DNA from 2 places in the Delftia sp. WSY_12 genome. Region 1 is predicted to be linked to the other one. Evidence: predicted binding sites of a transcription regulator. Region 1 holds the regulator's gene; the other holds the start of a gene.
What was found. The regulator LexA, encoded in region 1, represses DNA repair genes until DNA is damaged. The targets are predictions, from matches to a motif close to ACTGTATNNNNATACAGT.
Positions count from the first base shown of each region.

Region 2: ACF8LI_RS11455 (PA0069 family radical SAM protein) is a predicted target of LexA. The motif match lies at 1,897-1,914, and genes of this name have one in related genera.

Region 1 covers NZ_JBICKW010000022.1:74,619-78,022, reverse strand. Annotated here, with positions in the region: gene ACF8LI_RS12760 (MFS transporter) at 1-655, shown strand, start outside; gene ACF8LI_RS12755 (hypothetical protein) at 739-1,146, opposite strand; gene lexA (transcriptional repressor LexA) at 1,309-1,983, opposite strand; gene ACF8LI_RS12745 (asparaginase) at 2,082-3,071, shown strand; gene adk (adenylate kinase) at 3,162-3,404, opposite strand, start outside.
Region 2 covers NZ_JBICKW010000018.1:13,163-16,566, forward strand. Annotated here, with positions in the region: gene ACF8LI_RS11445 (acyltransferase family protein) at 1-1,148, shown strand, start outside; gene rnk (nucleoside diphosphate kinase regulator) at 1,222-1,626, opposite strand; gene ACF8LI_RS11455 (PA0069 family radical SAM protein) at 1,921-3,063, shown strand; gene ACF8LI_RS11460 (LysR substrate-binding domain-containing protein) at 3,080-3,404, opposite strand, start outside.

The DNA.
Region 1 (3,404 bases):
CTGGCGGGATGGAGCCAAGGACCATTGCGCCACCCGGCGCCCGGCCGTGGCGCAGGGCGAATTGCCCGCCAACCACTGGCGCGCCTTCTTCCTGCTGTGCGGGGTCATCGTCTGCTGGTCGATTCCCTATGTGACGGTGCTGTCCACCCTGCCCATGTTCGTGACGCACGAGCTGGGCGGCTCGGACTTCATGGGAGCGGCCACGCTGACCTCATTCACAGCCGCTGCGGCGGTGGGCACTTTGCTGGGGGGCACGCTTGCAGATCGCCGGGGGCGCATGCAGGCCATCCGCGCCGGCTACCTGCTGGCATTGCCTGCTCTGGCGGCCCTGGCCCTGGCCTCCACGCCATGGATGGCGCTGGCCTGCACCATGGCCCTGGGCGTGTGCATGTTTCTTCCGTTTGCCGCCCAGGTCACGCTGGCCCAGGACTATCTGCCGCGCAACCAGGCCACGGCCAGCGGGCTGACCCTGGGGCTGGCCATGTCGATAGGCGGCATGGTGGCGCCGTTGTTCGGCATGCTGTCCGATGCGCGCGGACTGCGTTTTTCGTTGAGCGTCGTGCTGTGCATTCTGTGCGTTGCCGCGGCGCAGGCGTGGTGCATGCGCAATCGGCGCAGCGAGGGAAGTGCTGCACCGGCGGCTGTCAGGGCCTGATGCGCAGCCCCTGCCGCTGGGCAAGGCAAGAGACAGGCCCGGGCTCTCGCAGACCGGGTGGACGGGTTGGTCTCAGGGCGACCTCAGGCCGGTGTCTGCGCGCCGTGCGCTTCCATGCGTTCCAGGGCGGCACAGACATCGGCCATGCGGCCCGAGATGAACAGGCATTCGGGCTGCTCCTGCGGCGAGCGCTGGATGATGCGCAGACCCGAAGGCAGGGCCTGATCTGCCGGAAGGGAGGGCAGTTCGGGTTGCAGGGGCAGCAGCAGCTGCGCATCCCTGTGTTCTGGCAGCCGTGCTGACTTGCTGCGCCGCTGCTGGCTGCGGCGGCGTGCCTTGCTGAAGGACAGGATGGTCGCCTGCTCGGATTGCACAGGCGATTCGGGCTGGATGGTGCGCATGGCGGGCTCCATGGCGGCGGCGGGCAGGCGAATGCCCTGTGCCAGGCGCAGGAAGGACAGAGAAGACAGTGTTGGCAGAGCGAATCCCATGTGACGACTCCTGTTGGCGTATTTCAAAGAGGCATGGACACAGGCAGGATTGCGGTTTGCGGGCAAAGCTCCGCCCAGGGCGAAGCTGCAAGGCTTCGCGCCTACCACCTGGGCGGTGCATGAAATAGGGGGTGGCAACCCGTGCAGGGCTGCCCGTCCGGCTTACATGGACATGCTGTTGCGGATCAGCCCCACGGCCAGGCCTTCAATGGCAAAGGCCTCTTCGGGAGCGACGCGGATCACCGGGTAATCGGGGTTTTCCGGCAGGAGCTCCACGCCCTGCGTGGTGCGGCGCAGGCGCTTGACGGTGACTTCATCTCCCAGGCGTGCCACGACGATCTGCCCGTTGCGGGCTTCATGCGCGGACTGCACGGCCAGCAGATCGCCGTCCATGATGCCCGCGTCGCGCATGGACATGCCGCGCACGCGCAGCAGATAGTCCGGGCGGACCTGGAACAGGCTGGGTTCGACGGAATAGGTCTGGTCGATATGTTCCTGGGCGAGAATGGGCGAGCCCGCCGCAACGCGGCCCACCAGCGGCAGCATCAGCGGCGCCAGGGCCGACAGCGGCAGCCCGAAGCTGGTGCCGCGTGCGGCATTGATGTTGCGCACGGTGTCGGTACGCAGGCGAATGCCGCGGGAGGTGCCGCTGACCAGTTCGATCACGCCTTTGCGGGCCAGGGCCTGCAGGTGTTCCTCTGCTGCGTTGGCGGACTTGAAGCCCAGCGTGTTGGCGATTTCCGCGCGGGTGGGGGGAGCGCCCGTGCGGGAGATGGCGGCCTGGATCAGGTCCAGGATCTGTTGCTGGCGGGCGGTGAGCTTGGGATGGTCGAGCATGGCGTGCGTCCGGTCCTTGAATTCAGATGACAGGCAGAGAAGTCATCTGATGATTTATACAGTATCTGTATTTTTAACCAGTTTTCCAAGAGGTGCAAGTGGGGCAGTCAAAGTTGGTGATTCTTGGCACGGGCGGCACCATCGCCGGCCGGGCGGATTCGCAGTCGCAGGCAGTGGGATACAAGGCCGGACAGATCACGGTGCAGTCGCTGCTCGATGCCGTGCCGGATCTGGAGCAGCAGGCGCTGGGGCCTGTGCAGACGCAGCAGATCGCGCAGGTGGACAGCAAGGATATGGACTGGCCCGTGTGGCGCGCGTTGCTGTGTGCCTGCACGCAGGCGCTGGAGGATGCGGACACACGCGCCGTGGTGATCACGCATGGAACGGACACGCTGGAAGAGACGGCCTGGCTGCTGCACAGCCTGCTGCCTGCCACCAAGCCCATCGTGCTCACTTGCGCCATGCGCCCGGCCACGGCCCTGCTGGCCGACGGACCGCAGAATCTGCGCGATGCCGTGACCGTGGCCGCCAGCGGCGGGCGCAGCGGTGTGTGGGTGGTGGCCGGCGGCGAGGTGCATGCGGCGGCCCAGGTGCAAAAGGTCCACCCTTACCGACTGCAGGCCATGCGCTCCATGGAAGGTGGCCCGCAGGCCGTGGTGGAGGAAGGACGCGTGCGCTGGCTGGTGCCTGATGCGCCGGTCACGCCGGTCGCCCCCGTTGCGCGGATGGTGATTTCCGCTCCCGCTCTGTCTGACCTGCTGGCGCTGGATGAGCTGCCCTGGGTCGAGGTGGTGTTCAGCAGTGCCCTGGCGCGTGCCTGCGGCGTGGATGCGCTGGTGGCCGCAGGCGTGCGCGGCATCGTGGTGGCCGGCACGGGCAATGCGACCGTTCACGAAAGCATGGAAGCGGCCTTGCTGCGTGCGCGCGACAAAGGCGTCTGGATCTGGCGGGGCACGCGCTGTGCCGAAGGCCTGCCCGTTGCCTCGGGGCTTGGCACGGACCCCGCAGAGGCCGATCTGGTCCAACTGCCCGTGGCCAAGGCGCGGATTGCCATGATGCTGGCGCTGGCCGCGCAGCCGCGCGACTGATCCTCCGGGCGTCGCCGGCGCTTCAGATGCAGGCGGGCAACAAAAAAGCACCCGGCGGGTGCTTTTCTGGGGTCTGGCGCATGGCCTGCGTCATTCAGCCAGTGCTGCCAGGGCGCGCTGGGTGATGTCTTCCACCGAGCCCAGGCCGCTGATGGCGCGGTACTTGGGGGCTGCTGCGGCTTCCTTCTCGGCCCAGGCGCGGTAGTAGTCCACCAGCGGGCGGGTCTGGCTGCTGTAGACGTCCAGGCGCTTCTTGACCGTTTCTTCCTTGTCGTCCTCGCGCTGCACCAGCGGCTCGCCGGTCACGTCGTCCAGGCCTTCTACCTTGGGCGG
Region 2 (3,404 bases), on a different contig from region 1:
CTAGCCGCAGTGCGCTGATCGACTGCACCAAGGGCCTGGCCTGTGCCGCCATCGTCTGGCACCACCTGGCCTTCTACGGCCCCATGTCCGATATCGCCCATCCGGCCGCGCCGGACCTCATCGACTGGCTCTATGAATATGCGCGCATGGCCGTGCAGATCTTCCTGGTGCTGGGCGGCTACCTGGCGGCAGCCAGCATGGCGCCGCAAGGCCACGGCCAGCACAGCGATCCGTGGTCGCGCATCGGGCGCCGCTTCGTGCGCCTGGTCGTGCCCTATGCCGTGGCCCTGGTCGTGGCCGTCGTCGTCTCGGCGGCCGTGCGGCCCTGGTTCGACCATGCCTCTGTCTCCGGCGAGCCCGATCTCTGGCAGCTGGTGGCGCATGCGCTGCTGCTGCAGAACATCGTGGGCGAGGAGTCGCTGTCCGCCGGCGTCTGGTACGTGTCCATCGACTTCCAGCTGTTTGCGCTGACGGCGCTGCTGCTGGCCGGCACGCGCTGGGGCGGCGCCTTGCTGCGCCGCCGCTTCGGTGGCCAGGCGCTGTCGCGCTGCTGGCCCTGGACGCTGAGCGTGGCGCAGGCGCTGGTGATGATCGGCGTGGCGGCCTCGCTGCTGGGCTTCAATCTGGATGCGCAATGGGATGTGTGGGCGCCGTACTTCTTTGGCGCCTACGGCCTGGGCATGCTGGCCTACTGGGCCGCGCATGCGGACAAGTCCTCGACGGCCTGGAGCTGGTCCCTGCTGATCGTGGCCCTGGTCGTGGCGGCGCTGGCACTGGAGTGGCGCGACCGCATCGCACTGGCCGGTGCCACGGCGCTGGTCCTGGTCGCGGCCATGCGCAGCCCCGCGTTTGCCCAGGCACAAGGCTGGGCGCCGCTGCGCCGGCTGGGCAAGATTTCGTACTCGGTGTTTCTCGTGCACTTCTCGGTCTGCCTGCTGGTCAATGCCGTGGAAAGCCATTTCTGGCCGCAGTCCATTCCCGCCGCCCTGCTGGGCATGTGCACGGCCTTTGTGCTGTCGATTGCGGCCGGTCATCTGCTGTACGAGCGCGTGGAGCGCCACGTTCCCAGCTGGCACATGGCGCTGCGCTGGCAGGCCGGCCTGGTGGGCACCGGCCTGATCGCGGCATTTGTGGCGGGCCTGCGCTGAGGTGCGGTGCGTCAGTCCACAAACAACAAAGGCAGCCGGTGGGCTGCCTTTTTCGCTTCACGCCGGTCGGCGTTCAACGGTGCAGCTCGCCTGCGCTTTCCGGCTGGAACTCGATGGCATCCACGCGCACGGTGACCTGGCCCGAGGGGCCGGGCATGCGGGACTGGTCGCCCACGCTCAGGCCCAGCAGGGCAATGCCCACGGGCGCGAACACCGACACCTTGTCGGCGCTGCCATCCATCTCCTTGGGATAGACCAGGGTCAGCGTATTGGTCTTGCCCGACTCCAGCAGCGTGAAGCGCACCGTGGAATTCATGGTCACCACGTTGGGCGGCATTTCCTTGGGCTCGAGCACGTCGGCACGGTCCAGCTCGGCCTCGAGCGCCTCGCGGCCGGGAAAGGCGGGCTGCTTGTCCAGCAGGGCCTCGATGCGTTCCAGGTCCAGGGACGAAAGAATGATGTGGGGCTTGCGCTCCATGGTGTTGGCTCCCTTGTGTGCTTGCGCCGTGGCTGCAGTGAAGGGCAGCGGCGCCCAAACGGACAAAAGCCCGGGCAACGCGGTTGTCCGGGCCAAGGCATCTTCAGAAAAGAGAAAAGCACCAAGTTGGTGCGATGAGGCCATTGTGCAGGCCCGTGCGCGTTCTGCCAAGCGAACCCGCACGGTGCGGTGCGGATTGGCGCGGGCACTTGCCAAGCCGGCAAAACCCACTTCGCAACCGCAGGCATGCGGGGAGTGCTTGTTGGTATGACTGTATTTTTATACAGTTGCTTCATGCTTTCCAGTCCTCCCACGCCTGATCACGACACGGCCCGGGTGCCCCTGCACGCCATCAAGGGCCGGGGCGCAGCCAGCCAACTGGCACACCGCTTCACCACCGACCCGCGCGAGGCCTTCGATGACGGCTGGGGCAGCCTTGAGGCGCCGGCCGAAGGCGAGGAAGCCGCTCCGCTGCGCACCGAACTGCGCTGGGAGCAGGCCCGCTCGGCGCTGAGCCGCCACCAGTCGCCCGACCTGCCGTTTCACATGGGGCTCAATCCCTACCGGGGCTGCGAGCATGGCTGCATCTACTGCTATGCCCGGCCCACGCACAGCTACCTGGGCTGGTCGCCAGGGCTGGACTTCGAGACCCGGCTCATCGCCAAGCAGAACCTGCCCGAGCTGCTGCGCGCCGAGCTGTCGCGCGCCAGCCATGTGGCCGCGCCCGTGATGCTGGGCTCGGTCACCGACTGCTACCAGCCCATAGAGCGCGAGCTGGGGCTGACGCGCCGCCTGATCGAAGTGCTGGCCGAGGCGCGCCACCCGTTTTCCATCGTCACCAAGGGCAGCGGGGTGGAGCGTGACCTGGACCTGCTGGCCCCGCTGGCGCGCCAGGGCCTGGCCTCGGTGCACATCACGCTGACCACGCTGGACGCAGACCTGGCACGCCACCTGGAGCCGCGCGCTGCCGCGCCGTACCGCCGGCTGCGCAGCATCCGCGCGCTGACCGAGGCGGGCGTGCCCGTGGGCGTGAGCCTGGCACCGCAGATTCCCTTCATCAACGAAGACCTGGAGAAGGTGCTGGAGGCGGCCGCCGACGCAGGTGCGCGCCACGCCTTCTATGCCGTGCTGCGCCTGCCCTGGGAAGTGGCGCCGCTGTTCGAGCAATGGCTGCAGGTGCACTACCCCGACCGCGCCCGCCGCGTGATGGAGCGCGTGCGCGACCTGCACGGCATCCAGGGCGAGCAGCGCGAGGCCGGCCGCGTGTACAACGCCGAGTTCGGCCAGCGCATGAAAGGTACTGGCCACTGGGCCGAGCTGCTGCGCCAGCGCTTCGCCCTGGCCTGCCGTCGGTACGGATTCAACCGCGAGCCGCTGCGGCTCGATTGCAGCCTCTACCATCCGTCGCTGCTGCTGGCGCAACGCAGTCTGTTCTGAGCGCGGACCGGCAGGCTCAAACCGCCTCCAGAAACGACCTCACCAGCAGGCTGTCGCTGCGCTCGCGCATGCAATAGACATAGGTGGTGGTGCTGGCCGGGTCGCCCGCGATGCGCAGCGGGCGAAAGCGCGGGTCGGGGATGAATTCGGCTTCGGACACGGCGCCCAGTCCCAGGCCGCGCGCCACGGCTTCGCGTATGGCTTCGCGGCTGCCGATCTCCAGTTCGGTGCGCGGCTGCACCCCGGCGGCCTGCAGCACCGATTCCAGCGCGGTGCGCGTGGTCGAGCCGTGCTCGCGCAGCAGCAGAGGCTGGCCCTGCAGTTCGGACAGCGCGATTTCG